Regions from separate parts of the Streptomyces sp. NPDC048248 genome, predicted to be linked through region 1. Evidence: riboswitches for the same ligand, from Rfam matches in the RefSeq annotation. Region 1 holds a riboswitch; each other region holds the start of a gene.
What was found. A riboswitch is a leader RNA that binds a small molecule or an ion and turns the genes downstream of it on or off. The one in region 1 is predicted to bind cyclic di-AMP.
Positions count from the first base shown of each region.

Region 2: linked by a shared signal. The riboswitch ahead of ACGFZW_RS14200 (M23 family metallopeptidase) and the one ahead of ACGFZW_RS13685 (M23 family metallopeptidase) in region 1 are both predicted to bind cyclic di-AMP.
Region 3: linked by a shared signal. The riboswitch ahead of ACGFZW_RS21055 (NlpC/P60 family protein) and the one ahead of ACGFZW_RS13685 (M23 family metallopeptidase) in region 1 are both predicted to bind cyclic di-AMP.
Region 4: linked by a shared signal. The riboswitch ahead of ACGFZW_RS09215 (transglycosylase family protein) and the one ahead of ACGFZW_RS13685 (M23 family metallopeptidase) in region 1 are both predicted to bind cyclic di-AMP.

Region 1 is NZ_JBICZL010000005.1:513,550-517,753, forward strand. It holds gene ACGFZW_RS13675 (PP2C family protein-serine/threonine phosphatase) at 1-238, shown strand, start outside; gene ACGFZW_RS13680 (DUF2332 family protein) at 347-1,453, opposite strand; cyclic di-AMP (ydaO/yuaA leader) riboswitch at 1,992-2,135, shown strand; gene ACGFZW_RS13685 (M23 family metallopeptidase) at 2,147-3,325, shown strand; gene ACGFZW_RS13690 (aldo/keto reductase) at 3,675-4,204, shown strand, end outside.
Region 2 is NZ_JBICZL010000006.1:115,725-119,928, reverse strand. It holds gene ACGFZW_RS14210 (HPr family phosphocarrier protein) at 1-84, shown strand, start outside; gene ACGFZW_RS14205 (GntR family transcriptional regulator) at 548-1,237, opposite strand; gene ACGFZW_RS14200 (M23 family metallopeptidase) at 1,445-2,257, opposite strand; cyclic di-AMP (ydaO/yuaA leader) riboswitch at 2,270-2,426, opposite strand; gene ACGFZW_RS14195 (M16 family metallopeptidase) at 2,670-4,046, opposite strand; gene ACGFZW_RS14190 (M16 family metallopeptidase) at 4,076-4,204, opposite strand, start outside.
Region 3 is NZ_JBICZL010000009.1:185,788-189,991, reverse strand. It holds gene ACGFZW_RS21065 (NlpC/P60 family protein) at 1-351, opposite strand, end outside; gene ACGFZW_RS21060 (hypothetical protein) at 712-1,065, shown strand; gene ACGFZW_RS21055 (NlpC/P60 family protein) at 1,251-2,402, opposite strand; cyclic di-AMP (ydaO/yuaA leader) riboswitch at 2,410-2,596, opposite strand; gene pcrA (DNA helicase PcrA) at 3,046-4,204, shown strand, end outside.
Region 4 is NZ_JBICZL010000004.1:67,677-71,880, reverse strand. It holds gene ACGFZW_RS09225 (cytochrome P450) at 1-821, shown strand, start outside; gene ACGFZW_RS09220 (transglycosylase family protein) at 1,039-2,070, shown strand; cyclic di-AMP (ydaO/yuaA leader) riboswitch at 2,281-2,491, shown strand; gene ACGFZW_RS09215 (transglycosylase family protein) at 2,499-3,143, shown strand; gene eno (phosphopyruvate hydratase) at 3,642-4,204, shown strand, end outside.

The sequences.
Region 1 (4,204 bases):
GGCGGACGAGACGTTCTTCCCGGCCGGTTCGCTGCTGCTGCTTTTCACCGACGGGGTGACCGAGGCCCGCAACCTCGCCAATCGGTTCTACGACCCGTCGGCCAGGCTGCGCGGCCGTCATTTCAACGGCCCGGCGGACCTCCTCGACCTGCTGGTGAAGGACGTCGCGCGGCACACGGGAGGGGCGCCCGCCGACGACATGGCGCTGCTCGCGGTGCAGCGGCCGCTGGGGGTCTAGCGGCGGCGGCTCCCTTGCCCGCGGCTCCGTACCCTCCTTCGGGCTCGGCGGCCTTCGGGCCGCTACGGGGCTCCGCCGCCCTCGGGCCCCTTCGTCCGGGCAGGGCGGTCAGCGGGCCCCGAGGTCGGGTTCCCGGAGCCAGTGCAGGATCTGGCCGTGCGGTCCGGTGAGGGCGACCGGTTGCTCGTTCAGCGAGAGCGTCAGCAGGTGTGCGTACTCGGGGGGCAGCGCGTCGTGCGCCGGGTCGGTGATCCAGGGCAGCTCGGTGTGGTGCTCGTTGGAGATCCAGTGCCCGGGGCCACCCCGCTCGGCGAGGACGGACCGTACGAGCCGGGCGAACTCCGCACGGCGGGCCGGCGGCAGATACATCAGCACGGTGCTGTGGAAGATGACCAGCGTCGCCTCCCGCGGGGCCGCGGCGGCCAGCGCCGGCAGCTCGTCGACCAGATCCCCGCGGACGATAGCGGGGCGGGGCGCGTCCCGTACCGCTTCGACGGCGGCCGCGAGCCGGTCCGCACGCGCCCGCTGGCCGGGCCAGATCAGGGCCTGCAGCCAGCGATGGTCGTCGGGCCGGGCGATCGGGTCGAGCGGGTCCAGATCGATGCCCGCACGCCAGACGATCTCCGGCAGGGAGGTGGGCGCGGGCGGACCGTCCGCCGGCGGGGGCGTCGCCCGGCTCGTACGGCAGGTGAACGTCACCGGGCTCCCCGGGGCGCCCATCTCCTGGGTGCCGTGGCCGCGTCCCTCGGTACCGCCCTCGTAGCGGTAGCGGTAGCGATCGGGGTGCAGACACAGCCCGGCCGACGTACCGACCTCCAGGAGCGCCAGCGGCTGTGGCAGCCGGGCGAGCAGCGGAAGCAGGGTGGCGCAGCGGGCAGGCTCGTTGGTCTGGGTGGCGCGCTGCATGATCACCGCGCGGACCTCGTCCCAGTGCCGGATCGTCCACTCCCGCCAGCGCCCGTACGCGGCCTCACCGTGCGGGCCCTGTTCGGCGTGCGGACCGTCGAGATAGCGGACGGCGGCGAGGAGGAGATTGGGCTGCTGCTTGTTCCCGGCGGGCAGCGAACCCGCGAGCACGTCGCAGAACTCGGCGTCCTGACTGATCCGCGCGGTCAGCTCCTCGTGGGCGTCGGACTGCCCCCGCGCCTGCTGCCAGGAGAACTCCCGGTATCGATCGGCCACTGTCTGCGCGCTGTTGACGACGTTGACGACCATGATCCGACGTTACTGCTCTCACGCTCCGTGAGGGGCGGGCACCCCTCCGCATAACGACTGGCGCACGATCGTCGCGAGATCGTTTGGAGCGGAGCGATCAACTCGCCCGGATTGGGGCACCCATGGGTGAAAAAGTCCAAGCCAAAGGTCCTACGGAGCACATACGGATTCCCGGGAACGCTTGGAATTCAGTGGCCATCTCTATTACTGTCCGATAACGCAGCGCGGTCGTCCCAGCCGTCGCAAGTGGCGGCACCGCGCGCCGACGCCGAATCCCGTAAGCGCACTTCACGCACTCCCGCACCTCCAGCACTCCCAGCAATGCCGCACCCTCCGTATCTCCAGTCTCGCTCCGAACTTCACGCAACTCCCGCACTTCACGCACCTTCTGCACATCGCGCACGCCGCCACCGCACCTCGTACCGGTCGGCCGCACGACCTGCTCCGGTGCACCGAAGACCGCCGAGTCGCGCCGAAGGCCCGAAGCCGTCGGCCGGAGCCGCGGAACACACCGGCCCTGCCGAGCTCGCCGAAGGCGCACCGAAACGCACCGAACTGCACCAAGGGAACCGGGGAACCACCACCTTGGGGTGAATCGGACGCTCTCGCCAGAGGGTGCCCGTAGGAGACCTTCCTGCTCCGAACCCGTCAGCTAACCCGGTAGGCGAGAAGGAAGGAAAGGAGTGCGCCCCCGTGGCGTCCAACAGGCCTGCCCCCGAGGTTCCGTCCGCCTACGACCTCGATGACCGGAGCGTCTTCGACGGGCCGGGTCCCCTCCACGGCCCGGGATCCCCTGACGGCCGAGGTCCCCTCGACGTCCGGGACTCCGGATTCGGATTCCCTCCCGCCGACCGTGACGGCGACGGGGAATGGGAGGAGTGGAATCCCACCGAGGAGTCCATCCGCCCCGTCCGCGGCAAGCACCGGGTGGCCAGACAGCGCGGCGGCGGACTCGCCCGCAGCAGCACCGTCCTGGGCGTCGGCGTGATCGCCGCGGTCGGCGCCGGCGGGATGGCCACGGCCGAGGGCCGGCCGCCGGTCCCGATCTCGATGCCGGACGTCAGCGGCATGGCCGACGACCTCTCCGAGAAGCTGCCGGACGCCAAGTCGCTCCCCGGCATCGGTGGCCTCATATCCGACGCGGACCAGGACTCCGGTTCTGCCGCATCGGCCGCGGGTGGCGCGGACTCCGCGGTCGCCGGCGCCCCCCTCGCCTCCCAGGGCAAGGACGCGGGCGAGGCACTGCGCAACCGCATCCTGCAGCAGGCCGACGCCCAGCAGGGTGCCGGCGAGCAGCAAGCGCGCGATGCCGCCCAGGACGCGGCCGTCGAGAAGGCCGAGGAGGACGCGGCCGACCACCAGAAGGAGGCCGAGAAGGCTGCCGCTGCCAAGAAGGCGGCGGAGCTGGAGGCCAAACGCGAGGCGGCGGAGGCCGCCAGCAAGAAGGCCGAGGCGGAGCGCCTCGCCAAGCTGGCGCGGAGCTTCATCGCCCCCGTCTCCTCATACACCCTCACCGCGAGCTTCGGGCAGGCCGGCGACCGCTGGTCCGCCGATCACACCGGCCAGGACTTCGCCGCACCGACCGGCACTCTCGTCAAGGCCGTGCACTCCGGCACCATCACCCAGGCCGGCTGGGCCGGTGCGTACGGCTACCGCATCGTCCTCACCATGGACGACGGCACCGAACTCTGGTTCTGCCACCTGTCGTCCATGGTGAAGACCTCCGGCGAGGTCAAGGCCGGTGACGTCATCGGCCGCGTCGGCGCCACAGGCAACGTCACCGGCCCCCACCTCCACCTGGAGGTCCGCCCGGGCGCCGGCGACCCGATCGACCCGATGACGTGGCTGCGCGGCCACGGGGTGAGTGTCTGAGAGGCGCGTGAGGCGGCAGCAGCGGGGAGCCCCGGCGAACCGGCCGGTGGTTCACCCCGGTAGCCGTGCGAGCCGCTGTGCCGGAGGCCGCGTCCCTGAGGGGCGCGGCTTCTGCGATGCGCGGGCGGGGGGGGGAGCTTCGGAAAGGGGCCCTGTCGACGAAGTGGGCAGCGGTGCCCGGCGGGTGGGCGAACAGCGAGGGCCGAGCGAAGATCGCAGCCGGGGAGTCGCAGGACCGTAGCGGAAGCCCGCGTGCGACCGCGCCGATGGACTGCCTTGCGGGGGCTGCGCTCGGGATCGCCCTGCCGGCGGGGGAATTTTCCTCTCCGAACCGACGCTGCAACCACGCATGACCGCGACACACAAGAGCCTCGGCTCGCTCTCCGTCTCCCCCCTGTCCCTCGGCGGCAATGTCTTCGGCTGGACGGCGGACGAAGCCGAGTCCTTCGCCGTGCTCGACGCGTACGTGGCGGGCGGCGGCAACTTCATCGACACCGCAGACGTCTACTCGGCCTGGGTGCCGGGCAACAAGGGCGGCGAGTCCGAGACCGTCATCGGCAACTGGCTGGCAGCGCGCGGCAATCGCGAGGACGTCGTCATCGCCACCAAGGTCGGCGCGCACCCCGACTTCAAGGGCCTGTCCGCCCCCACCATCAAGGGCGCCGTCGACGAGTCCCTGACCCGGCTGCGCACCGACTACATCGACCTCTACTACACCCACTACGACGACGAGTCGGTCGAGGTCTCGGAGTTCCTGACCGCCCTCGACGACCTCGTACGGGCCGGCAAGGTCCGCGAGATCGCCGCGTCCAACATCTCCGCGCGGCGCCTGGAGGAGTCCCTGGCCTTCTCCACGAGCGAGGGCCTCGCCCGGTACGT
Region 2 (4,204 bases), on a different contig from region 1:
GACGCCGAAGGCGCCGACGCCGCGCTCGACCGCCTGGCCAAGCTCGTCGCGGACGGCCTTGAGGAGCTCCCCGAGACCGTCTGAGTCCCTGGGGACCCCAAGCGTCCACGGCCCCGCCGTGGCGACCGGCCAACGGTCGCCACGGCGGGGCCGTTTTCGTTGCCCGGGCCGTTTTCGCCGTTCGGCCGTTCCGTCTCCGGGACAGTCCCGTTGCCGGGGCGTGCCGGCGCCGGCAGAAGCCTCGAAGCCTCCGACGGGAGCTCGTAGCTCCCGGCGAAGCGGGGCGTTCCCTGTTAAGCACCCAAGAGCCTCGGCGGCCAGGTTCGGGCGGTCAGCTTCGGTGGAACCGGCAGAAAAATGGCGCGGGATAATCAGCGCCGCGCATTATGCCAAGGCATTGCGACGGTAATTCGGCGCCGCCACGCAGGCATGCCGAATATCCGGTGCACCGAATTCCGGGCCCGGCCGTGAGAAAACAAGCCGAATGCCGGCCGCCGTTTCCCCGTGCGCAACGCATTACGCGCCTTCTTTGTATACAGGGCCTTTGTTAATGTCGGGCGCGCGCCGTGTTGACGGGCTGTTTCGGCTTCCTCACCTCGGCCGCGCCGGGCCTGCGCAGCCGGTGCACGGGCAGGGACCGCTCGATATGAGCGGCCATCAAGACGCGGGCGCGCTCGGCGTCACCCCGGGCCACCGCGTCCAACACCGCGCCGTGCTCGTCCCACGACTCGGCGACTCGGACGGGCAGTTCCACGACGTACATCCACTCGATCTTGCGCCGCAGCTGTGTGAGCAGCGCCGTCAAGCTGGGGCTGCCGGCCGCCTGGGCGAGGGTTTCGTGGAACCAGCCGTCCAGTTGACGCAGGTCCGCGGGGTGGCCGTGGCGGGCGCGCTCCCGGCCCAGCCGGACGAGGCCGCGCAGCACCTTGAGGTGGGCGGGACTGCGGCGGGTGGCCGCGCGGGCGGCGCCCAGGGGCTCCAACAGGGCGCGGATGTCCAGCAGATCGGCGGCCTCCTGCTCGGTCGGCTCGGCGACGCAGGCGCCCGCATGATGCCGGGTGGTGACGAACCCCTCGGACTGCAAGGTCCGCAGCGCCTCCCGGACGGGGACCCTGGAGACGCCGTAACGGGCCGCCAGGATGTCCTCGATCAGCCTGCTCCCCGGCGCGAGCACACCGGAGACGATGTCGTCGCGAATCGCCGTGCATACCGCCTGCGCGGAAATATGGCCTCGCATCGTCCGTGCCTCCGCCGTAATCCCCTGGAAACGCCGCCGATCGGCGACATTTCCGTGACTCTATTCGACCGGGACGGGTTTTCCGACGGGCTTCGGGTATTCATGGATATTTTTTGGCCATCGGCCTGTCCGGTGAGCGGCGTGCACCGATAACGCCGAAGCCCCGGCCGTGGCCGGGGCTTCGGAGAGGCTGCGGTGCCGTACGCGTCAGACGTTGACGCCGTGGCCGCGGAGGTAGGCGATCGGGTCGATGTCCGAGCCGTAGTCGGGGCCGGTGCGGGCCTCGAAGTGCAGGTGCGGCCCGGTGACGTTGCCGGTGGCGCCGGAGAGGCCGATCTGCTGGCCGGGGGTGACGGTCTGGCCGACCGAGACGCCCAGCGACGACAAGTGGCCGTACTGGGTGTACGTGCCGTCGTTCATCTTGATCACGATGTTGTTGCCGTACGCGCCGCCCCAGCCGGCCTCGACGACGGTGCCACGGCCCACGGCGTGCACCGAGCTGCCCGAGGCGGCGTGGAAGTCGATGCCGGAGTGGCTGCCGGAGGACCACAGACCGCTGGTGGCTTTGTACGGGGTGGAGACGTAGGAGCCCTCGACGGGCGCGACGAAGGCGTTGAGGCGCTTGCGCTCCGCCTCGCGCGCGGCGCGCTCCTTGGCCTCGCGCTCCGCCTTGGCCTTCGCCTCGGCCTTCTTCTTGGCTTCCTCGGCGCGCTGCTTGGCCTCCTCGGCCACCTTCTCGGCCAGGGCCTCGGCCTTGGCCTTCGCGGCGGCGGCCTCGGCGGCCGCCTGCTGGGCGTCGGCCTGGGCGGCGATGCGGCCGGCGAGTTGGTCGCCGGCCACGACGGCCTGCTGCAGGCCGGTGCCCTGGGTGGGGGCCGCGTCCGTGGCGGCCAGCGCCGGCGAGGCCACGGAGGCGACGACGCCGGTGGCGGTGAGGGTGGCTATGCCGGCGATTTTGCGGGTCGTGCGAGCAGTGCGGCTCGCACCACGATGCTTCCCGGTGGCACGGGTGAACGCCATGTGCTGGCTTGTCCTTTCCTTCCTTCTCGCCTACCGGGTTAGCTGACGGGTTCGGAGCAGGAAGGTCTCCTACGGCCCCCTCCGAGGAGGGATCCGATTCACCCCAGGGGACATGTGGGTCCCCGGCTCCCCTGGCTCGCGCCGTACGGGGACTCGGCGATGACTGCCCGGTGCCACGGTTGCGGCGTACTTCTGACGAACAGCCGGACTGACGCTAAACGGGACATCTTTCAATCGGCAAACAGAACCGGCACTTTGTGCGGCACGCCACAGGGGCACCACGCAACCAGCCACAACAATCCGGACATAAAGGTGATCCCGTGACGAGCGAGCGTCACGGGATCCCTTTTCATGCCATATGAGCGACGGTCACCGGCCCCCGCCGGACCGCCGCGGTGTCACCAACGGCAGGTCAGCCGCCGACGACCTTCACCTCACCGATGCCCAGTGCCTTGACGGGCTCGGCGATCTGCGCGGCGTCGCCCACCAGGATCGTCACCAGCCGGTCCCCGGGGAAGGCGTTCACCACCGCGGCGGTCGCCTCGACCGTGCCGGTCTCGGCCAGCCGCGCGTACAGCTGCGCCTGGAAGTCGTCCGGCAGATGCTGCTCGACCTGGTCGGCGAGGGTGCCCGCGACGGCGGCAGCCGTCTCGTACTTCAGCGGCGCGACCCCCACGAGGTTCTGCACGGCGACATCGCGCTCGGCGTCCGTGAGTCCCTCCGCCGCCACGGTGCGGAGCACCTTCCACAGGTCCTCCAGCGCCGGGCCGGTGGAGGCGGTGTCGACCGAGCCGCTGATGGCGAGCATCGCGGCGCCGCTGCCGTCCGCGGTGGAGCGCAGCACCTGGCCGAACGCACGCACCCCGTACGTGTAGCCCTTCTCCTCGCGCAGGACGCGGTCCAGGCGGGAGGTGAGGGTGCCGCCCAGGCAGTACGTGCCGAGGACCTGCGCGGGCCAGACCCGGTCGTGCCGGTCGGCACCGATGCGGCCGATGAGCAGCTGCGTCTGGACGGCGCCGGGGCGGTCCACGATCACCACGCGGCCGGTGTCGTCCGCGGTGATCGGCGAGGCCTTCACCGGCTCGGCGGTCGAACCCGTCCAGGCGCCGAGGGTGCCGGCGAGCGACGCGTCCAGGTCGATGCCGGTGAAGTCACCGACGATGACGGCGGTGGCCGTCGCGGGCCGTACATGCGCCGCGTAGAAGGCTCGCACGGCCGCGGCGTCGATCCGCTCGACGGTCTCCTCGGTGCCCTGGCGGGGCCGCGACATCCGGGAGGTCGCCGGGAACAGTTCCTTGGACAGGGCCATCGCGGCCCGCCGGGCGGGGTTGGCGAGCTCGTGCGGGATCTCGTCGAGGCGGTTGCGCACCAGCCGCTCGATCTCGCTGTCCGGGAAGGCGGGCGCGCGCAGCGCGTCGGCGAGCAGGCCGAGGGCGTGGTCCAGCCGCGACGCCGGCACTTCGAGGGAGACCCGCAGACCGGGGTGGTCGGCGTGCGCGTCCATGGTGGCGCCGCAGCGCTCCAGCTCGGCCGCGAACTCCTCGGCGTCGTGCTTGTCGGTGCCCTCGGACAGCGCGCGGGCCATGATCGTGGCGACGCCGTCCAGGCCCTCGGGCTCGGCCTCCAGGGGCGCGACGAGGTTGATCTCGACGGCGACGACCTGCTGACCGGGGCGGTGGCTGGTCAGGAGGGTGAGCCCGTTGGGCAGTTGGCCGCGGTCCGGTGCCGGGAAGGCCCACGGCCGGGGCGCGCCACCCTGCGGCCTGGGGTGGAACTCCATGCTGGTCATGGTGGAATCTGCGCTGGTCACGGCGTCGCTCACTGGGCCGCCTCCTCGTCGTCGTTCTCAGCGGTGCCGGCGGCCGCGTCGGCCGGCTCGGTGGGCTCGTACACGAGCACCGCGCGGTTGTCGGGACGCAGCCGAGCCTTGGCCACCGCCTGCACTTC
Region 3 (4,204 bases), on a different contig from region 1:
CAGGCCGGCCTTCGCGGCGTTCAGTTTCAACGTCCTGCGCGCGGCCTCGTCCTGGAGTTCGCTCAGTTCCTCGCGCGCGGCGTCGGCCTGCTCCTTCGCGCCGTTGTACTTCTGTGTCGCCACCTCTGCCTCCTGGTACAGCGTGTCGACCCGGTCCTGCACCTGGGCGGGGGTGAGTTCGGGTGCGGCCTGGCCGGTGCCGTCGAAGGCGGTGGCGGTGGCGGCTCCGGCGAGGGCCAGAACGGTGGCCGTACGGGCGGTGCGCGCGCCGCGCGCCGTGCTGCCGGTGAGGGCGAGCGGGGCGAGCGGGTGGTGCCTGGTCCTGCGGTGCGACGCCACTGTGGCCGTCACTTCCTTCCCTTCGGGCCGTGCGTGGCCCGGGTGGTCCGGGCGGGATCCGGTGGGTCAGGCGGCGGCCCGTGAAGAGGGGGAGCGGGCCGCCGCCATTCCTTCGGGCGGGGCGGTCGACGCGTCGCCGGGGCGGAGACCGGCGACAGCGGGGAGTCGACCGCCTGGAGGAGGACGCTAAACCTGCGCCTCCCCGGGGCGAGCCCGCTTGCCCGGCATTGCTCGCTTTCGACCGCCGATTGTCCGTAGCTGACCGCCCGGTCGCCGTGGCTGCGGTCGGCTGCCTGCCTGCCCTGACCGATGCGGCGATCGGGGGTGCCCTGCCCGAAGGCGCGTGCTATGCGGCGGATACGATCCAGCACTATGGACGTAGTAATCAATATCTTCGTCGGCCTGCACATCATCGGCATCGCCTCCCTGCTGGGCGGCTTCCTGACCCAGATGAAGGCGATGAGCGCAGGCGGGGCCCGGTTCGTGCCGGCCATGCTGCACGGCGCGCTGACGATGCTGGTCACCGGCATCGTGCTGGTCGGCCTGAACCAGGCGCAGGACCAGGACCTCAACAACATCAAGATCGGCATCAAGATGGCCGTCCTGGTGGTGATCCTGGCGCTGGTCTACGTCAAGAGGGACGAGGAGACCGTCGCCAAGCCGCTGTTCGGCGCGGTCGGCCTGCTCACGGTCGCCAACATCTTCATCGCGGTGCTCTGGACCTGATCCGGCCCCGTACGCCGCTCGCGCGCTCACGGCGTCATCCGCGCAAGGTCCGGCGGACGGCCCAGCAGACGGCTCACCGCGCGGTCCCCGCCTCCGGAGTCCGGTTCGGACTTCCGGGGCGGTGACCGCGCGGTGGCGTGTGGGGGGTGGCCGTGGGGGGTGGCCTTGGAAGAGCGGCGCCGGCGTCAGGCCGGGCGGACGCTCCCGTAGATCGGCATGTAGTAGATCGACTCCTCGCGGACGTTGGCGCCCGGTTTCGGTGCGTGGATCATCTTGCCGCCGCCTATGTACATCCCGACGTGGCTGATGTCGTCGTAGAAGAAGACCAGGTCACCGGGTTGAAGATCCTTGGTGGCCACCCGCTCGCCCACCTTCACCTGGTCCCAGGTCGTGCGCGGCAGGTCGACCCCGGCCGCCTTCCACGCCGCCTGGGTCAGCCCCGAGCAGTCGTAGGACGTGGGGCCGGTCGCGCCCCAGACGTACGGCTTGCCCATCTGTGCGCGGGCGAAGGCGAGCGCCTTGTCGGCCTTGGTCGAGTACGAACCGCCGGTGTCGCTGCCGCCGCCGGTCGAGCCGTCCGAGGTGCCGTCGCCGGGCTGCTTCTGCTCCTCGCGCTGCCGGCGCTCCTCCTCCGCCTGCTTGCGTGCCAGCTCCTCGGCCTTGCGCTCGGCCGCTGCCTCCCGCTTCCGCTCCAGCTCGGCCAGCCGCGCCTTCTCCTGGGCGGTCAGCCGGGACAGCAGTTGCCGGGCCTCGGCCAGCTTGCCCTGGACCGACTGCTTGGACTCCTTCAGTGACGTCTGGGACTCCTGCAGCCGCTCCAGACTGCGGGTCGCCTCCGCGCGCTGCCGGGTGGCCTCGGCCTGCTGCTCCTGGTAGTCGGTGACCGCCTGCTTCTGCCGGCCGGTCAGCCGCTCCATGAGGTGGCTGCGGTCGACGAACTGCTGCGGGTCCTTCGCGAGCATCAGCTGCGCGGTCGGGTTCATGCCGCCGGTGCGGTACTGGGCCGACGCGAACGTGCCCAGCGTGCGCCGGGACTCGTTCATCCGCTCCGCGCGCTTGGCGGCGGCGTCGAGGAGCTTGTCGACGGTCTCGCGCTGCTCCTCCGCCTTCTCCTTGGCGGCGTTGTACTTCTGGGTGGCGACCTCGGCCTGGCGGTAGAGGCCGTCGACCTTCTGCTTGACCTCTTCGATGGTGGGCTTGGGCGCCCGGGGCGCCGCTTCGGCGGACTGCGAGAGCAGCGTGACCGAGGCGAGGGCGGCGGTGGTGAGCCCGGCTGCCGTGCGGCGGCTTCCGGGCGAACTGAGCACGCGGGTGCGCGGCTTGCGATGCGACGCCAAGGCCGGCGACTCCTTCCGTGGACCGCCTACCGGGTTAGCTGTCGGGTTCGGGCGGGTGTCGCTGACGGAAGGCTTGCCCTACGGTCGCCGCGTCCGCCTCGGGCGGCCGCGCCGATCGATTCACCCCGGTGGTGCTGGTGGGTCCCCGGCTCCGGATGCCTTCGTGGCAGGGCCGGACTCGGCGGAGGCGGCCCGTGCTGACGCTGTCGTCTGCGGGGATGCGGGCTGCCCGAGCGAGCACGGTAGCCAACTCGTGTGGCTCCTGTGAAGGCTGATGTTCGATTTGCCCGAAACCTTTTCGTGACCTGAACGTGTGCCAGGCGTTGTTGCGACAGATGTCGGCTTCGTGCTGGTGGCGAGGGCCCGCTCCATGGCTCCGGGCTGTGACGATCCGGTGCACGACGGTGACGAAACGGGCCGAGGTGCCCCGTCGTCGACAACCGGCGCCGTCCCCGTCGCCCGCCGGCTCCCGGTTTCGGCGCCCCACGGCCCCGCCCGTCCCATTTCGGCCCCTGCGCGACCCGTCACCGGCTCCCGTTCAGCCGCTTCCCGGTCTCCTCCGGCGCCGCCCGGGCCGATTCGGACCCCACTATCGGCTACTCCGGGGCGGGCTGTCGGTGGGGCCGCCTAGACTCGGTGGGCGATGAGCAGCCTCTTTGACGACAGCTTCCTGGCGGACCTCGGCCCGAAGGGCGAGGAACCCCCGCCGCCTCCCGAGGACGAGGACGGTCCCGCACAGGAGGAGATCCCCGCCGACCTGTTCGGTGGCCGCTTCGACGTGCCCGGCGGGATCCCGCACGCCATCGGCCCGGGGCGCGACCTCTACTACCGCGACGGCGCCGCGCGCCCCGCGGTCGATCCGGACGCCCTCCTGGAGGGACTCAACGACCAGCAGAAGGCCGCCGTGGCGCACACCGGCGGACCGCTGCTGATCGTCGCGGGCGCCGGTTCCGGCAAGACCCGCGTCCTGACGCACCGCATCGCGCATCTGCTCGGCGCGCGCGGTGTGCACCCGGGCCAGATCCTCGCCATCACCTTCACCAACAAGGCCGCGGGCGAGATGAAGGAGCGCGTCGAGGAGCTGGTCGGCCCGCGTGCCCACGCCATGTGGGTCTCCACCTTCCACAGCGCCTGCGTCCGGATCCTGCGCCGGGAGAGCAAGAAGCTGGGCTTCACGTCCTCCTTCTCGATCTACGACGCGGCCGACTCCAAGCGGCTGATGGCGCTGGTGTGCCGGGACCTCGATCTCGACCCCAAGCGCTTCCCGCCCAAGTCCTTCAGCGCCAAGGTCTCCAACCTCAAGAACGAGCTCATCGACGAGGAGACCTTCGCCCAGCAGGCTGCCGACGGGTTCGAGAAGTCCGTCGCCGAGGCGTACTCGATGTATCAAGCACGCCTGCGCGAGGCCAACGCCCTCGACTTCGACGACATCATCATGACGACGGTCAACCTCCTCCAGGCCTTCCCGGATGTCTCCGACCACTACCGCCGCCGCTTCCGGCACGTGCTGGTCGACGAGTACCAGGACACCAACCACGCCCAGTACACCCTCGTACGCGAACTGGTCGGCCCCGCGGAGGACGCCGGCGAACTGTGCGTCGTCGGCGACGCCGACCAGTCCATCTACGCCTTCCGCGGCGCCACGATCCGCAACATCCTCCAGTTCGAGGAGGACTACCCGGACGCCACGACGATCCTGCTGGAGCAGAACTACCGCTCGAGTCAGACGATCCTCAGCGCCGCCAACGCCGTCATCGAGCGCAACGAGAACCGCCGCCCCAAGAACCTCTGGACGGACGCCG
Region 4 (4,204 bases), on a different contig from region 1:
TCGCCTTCCCGCTCCCGATCTACGCGATCTGCGATCTGCTCGGCGTCCCGCGCGAGGACCAGGACGACTTCCGGGACTGGGCGGGGATGATGATCCGGCACGGCGGCGGCCCGCGCGGCGGGGTCGCCAGGTCGGTGAAGAAGATGCGCGGCTATCTCGCCGAACTGATCCACCGCAAGCGCGAGTCCCTCGGCGACGAGGCGGACGAGGACCTGATCTCCGGCCTGATCCGCGCCTCCGACCACGGTGAGCACCTCAGTGAGAACGAGGTCGCGGCGATGGCCTTCATCCTGCTCTTCGCCGGCTTCGAGACCACCGTCAACCTCATCGGCAACGGCACCTACGCACTGCTGCGCAACCCCGCGCAGCGGGAACTGCTGCAGAAGTCGATGGAGGCGGGGGACACCGAGCTGCTCGCCACCGGCATCGAGGAGCTGCTGCGCTACGACGGTCCGGTCGAGCTGGCGACGTGGCGGTTCGCGACGCAGGAGCTGACGCTGGGCGGGCAGCGCATCGCCGAGGGCGACCCCGTCCTGGTGGTGCTGGCCGCGGCGGATCGCGACCCGGAGCGGTTCCCCGAGCCGGACACCCTCGACCTCACCCGGCGCGACAACCAGCACCTGGGATACGGGCACGGCATCCACTACTGCCTGGGTGCCCCGCTGGCCCGGCTCGAAGGGCAGACCGCCCTCGCGACGCTGCTGACCCGGCTGCCGGACATCCGGCTTGCGGCGGAACCTGATGATTTGCGCTGGCGCGGCGGTCTCATCATGCGCGGACTGCGCTCGCTTCCGGTGGAGTTCACGCCTCCGCGGCCCTGACCGGGGACGGGTCCAGAATTGACGCTCCGTCACCTGTGTGACCTTTACGTGATCTCCACTACACCGGCTTGTGACTACCCGTGACCCCGGCTACCTTTCGACCGAACCGAAGAGCTTCACCCGATCGGCGGAAGTCAAACCTGGTGCACCGGATGTATTGGTGTGCCGGGCGCGGCCGACGATCGGACAACTCCACCGCCGCGCGAAAGGCAACCGCATGCGTTCCGGGAACGGCCGACACCGGCGCCCCCGTCAAGCACCGGCCATCTTTGTCACGGCGGGGGTCACCGGCGCCGGTATCGCCCTGCCGCTGCTCGGGGCGAGTGGCGCACACGCCGCCGACACCGCGACCTGGGACCGCGTCGCGCAGTGCGAGAGCGGCGGGATGTGGAGCGCGGCCTCGGGCAACGGCTTCTACGGCGGCCTGCAACTGACCCAGGACATGTGGGACGAGTACGGCGGCGCTGACTACGCCTCGCGCCCCGACCTCGCCAGCCGCTCCCAGCAGATATCCGTGGCCGAGGCGATCCTGGACGACCGCGGACCCGACGCCTGGCCCAGCTGTGCGGTGAACGCCGGGCTGACCGCGGACGGCTCGTCACCCGAGGTCGACCCGGGCGGCGTGAGCCTCCTCGACCCGGACCTTCTGGACCCGTCCGACGGCTCCGGCTCGTCCGACCCGTCCGACGACGACGGCTCCGCCCCGTCCGAGGACGACAAGCCCTCCGAGGCGACACCTTCCCCTGACGCGTCGGATTCCGCCGAGCCGTCCGGGCCCGCGGATTCCGAGTCGTCCGACTCCCCGACGTCGGACGACCGGGGCGACGACCCCTCCCGTTCCGATGACCCCTCCCGTGCCGACGGCCCGGACGAGGGCGGCAACCGCACCGACGGGACGGACGTGCCGGATGACGCGTCCGCAGGCGGCGACTCCGCGAAGGATCGGACGCCCGGCACGGGCAGGCACCGCGGCGGCGCCGAGGAGAGCGGCGAGGGCGCGGGCGAGGCGGACGACGGCGGCCGGTCGTCGGGCCGGCACGCCTCCCGTGACGGTGACGCGCACCAGACCGGTCCGGCCGGCGGCGACTACACCGTGCGCGCCGGTGACAGCCTGTCAGCCATCGCTGAGGCCCGTGAGGTGCCCGGTGGGTGGCCCGCACTCTACGACCGCAACGAGGACGTCGTCGGCGCCGACGCGGACCTGATCAAGCCGGGCCAGATCCTCGATCTCGGGCACATCGCAGGGTAATTCGCTCCCCTTCGCACCCTTTTGGGAAAGTGAGACAAGGCTCTCGTTCCTGGGTGCGGCATCCGGCTCGTGCGCCAATCCCAAACATGGGTCCACCTGCAGAAATGGGTGCACCCTATGATCAAAAACGGTCAACTTGGTTCAGATGGTGGGGTTTGAACACCAAGGGGGTTCCTGCTTACGGTCAGGACCGCTCGCCAAAGCGGGCCCTTCGATCACACGCCGAATCCTGCCGGTGGTCGAAGGCGGTCGACGCGCAAGCGCCGAAGGCAGGAGCGGGGGACCCAAGGTAAGCGCCGGCCCCACCCGTGAAAGCGGGTCAACCGGCTTGGGGTGAAGTCGTGTGTCATGTACACGCGGCCGGGCAACTCACATGGCCCGAACCCGACAGCTCACCTCGCAGGCGTCGGTGAGGAAACGAACGAACCATGCTGAACAACAAGGGCAAGCACCGTCGTCCCTCCAAGGCCGTCCGCGTCGTCACCCTCGCCGGTGTCGCCGGTGCTGCCGTGGCCGTCCCGCTCATGGGCGCCTCCTCCGCCTCCGCCGCGTCCGTCGAGACCTGGGACGCCGTCGCCCAGTGCGAGTCCGGTGGCAACTGGTCGATCAACACCGGCAACGGCTACTACGGCGGCCTGCAGTTCTCCAACTCCAGCTGGGCCGCCGCCGGTGGCACCCAGTACGCGGCGCGCGCCGACCTGGCCACCAAGAGCCAGCAGATAGCCGCCGCCGAGAAGCTGCTCGCCATCCAGGGCCCCGGTGCCTGGTCCTGCGCCGGCGCCGGCAACCTGACCGCCGGTGGCCCCTCCCCCGACCTCGACACCTCCGGCGACGCCCCGCAGGGCAACACCGGCGAGAAGGCCGAGAAGCAGGCCCCGGCCCCCGCGCCCGAGAAGTCGAAGCCGGCCCCGAAGTCCAACGGCTCCGGCAACTACACCGTCAAGGCGGGCGACACCCTCGCCAAGATCGCCAAGGCGCACGGCACCACCTGGAAGGCGCTCTACGCGGACAACAAGTCCGTCATCGGCGGCAACCCGAACCTGATCATCCCCGGCCAGAAGCTCGACGTCTGAGCCGACCCCCGCACAGGGGCGCCGAGGACCTCACCGCCTCCGGCCGGCCGGGCGGTCCGTGCGTACGGCGGTACGCACGATCCGCCCGCCCCGGCCGTCGCGGGGTCCGAGGCCGGGCAGCCGGTGTGAACCGGGGACGGACCGCTCCTCCCCACTCGCGTCCCCCGCGTCCACCGCGTTTGCTCCTCCGCTCCACACGCTCGTGTGTGAGACCGCCCCGCCGCGGCGCGCCATCCCCCATCGCGCCGCGGCGGGGCTTCTCCGTGTCGACGGCCCGAACGCGTGTCGCGGGCCAGGGCGCGTACCCGGCCCCGGCAGGCGGTCCTGACCAGCATCGTCCGGCAACTTTTCCCGCTCTGCGAACAAAGCGGTGAAACCTCCCATGAGCTGGGCTTTTGGGCCTCTTTTCGTCCCACTGAGCGGGCCGAGGGCGAACGGATGCGCCCAAGGCCGTTAGGCTCGTGCTGCAGAACTCCAGACACCCATGAAGGAGACAACGTGCCGTCCATCGACGTCGTCGTAGCCCGCGAAATTCTCGACTCGCGAGGTAATCCCACGGTCGAGGTCGAGGTCGGCCTCGACGACGGCAGCACGGGCCGTGCCGCCGTTCCGTCCGGCGCCTCGACCGGTGCCTTCGAGGCCATCGAGCTCCGTGACGGCGACCCGAGCCGCTACATGGGCAAGGGCGTGGAGAAGGCCGTCCTGGCCGTCATCGAGCAGATCGGCCCGGAGCTCGTCGGCTACGACGCGACCGAGCAGCGTCTGATCGACCAGGCGATGTTCGACCTGGACGCCACGGACAACAAGGGCTCCCTCGGCGCCAACGCCATCCTCGGCGTCTCCCTCGCCGTCGCGCACGCCGCCTCCGAGGCCAGTGACCTCCCGCTGTTCCGCTACCTCGGTGGCCCGAACGCGCACGTCCTGCCCGTCCCGATGATGAACATCCTCAACGGTGGATCGCACGCCGACTCCAACGTGGACATCCAGGAATTCATGATCGCCCCCATCGGCGCGGAGTCCTTCTCCGAGGCGCTGCGCTGGGGCGCCGAGGTCTACCACAC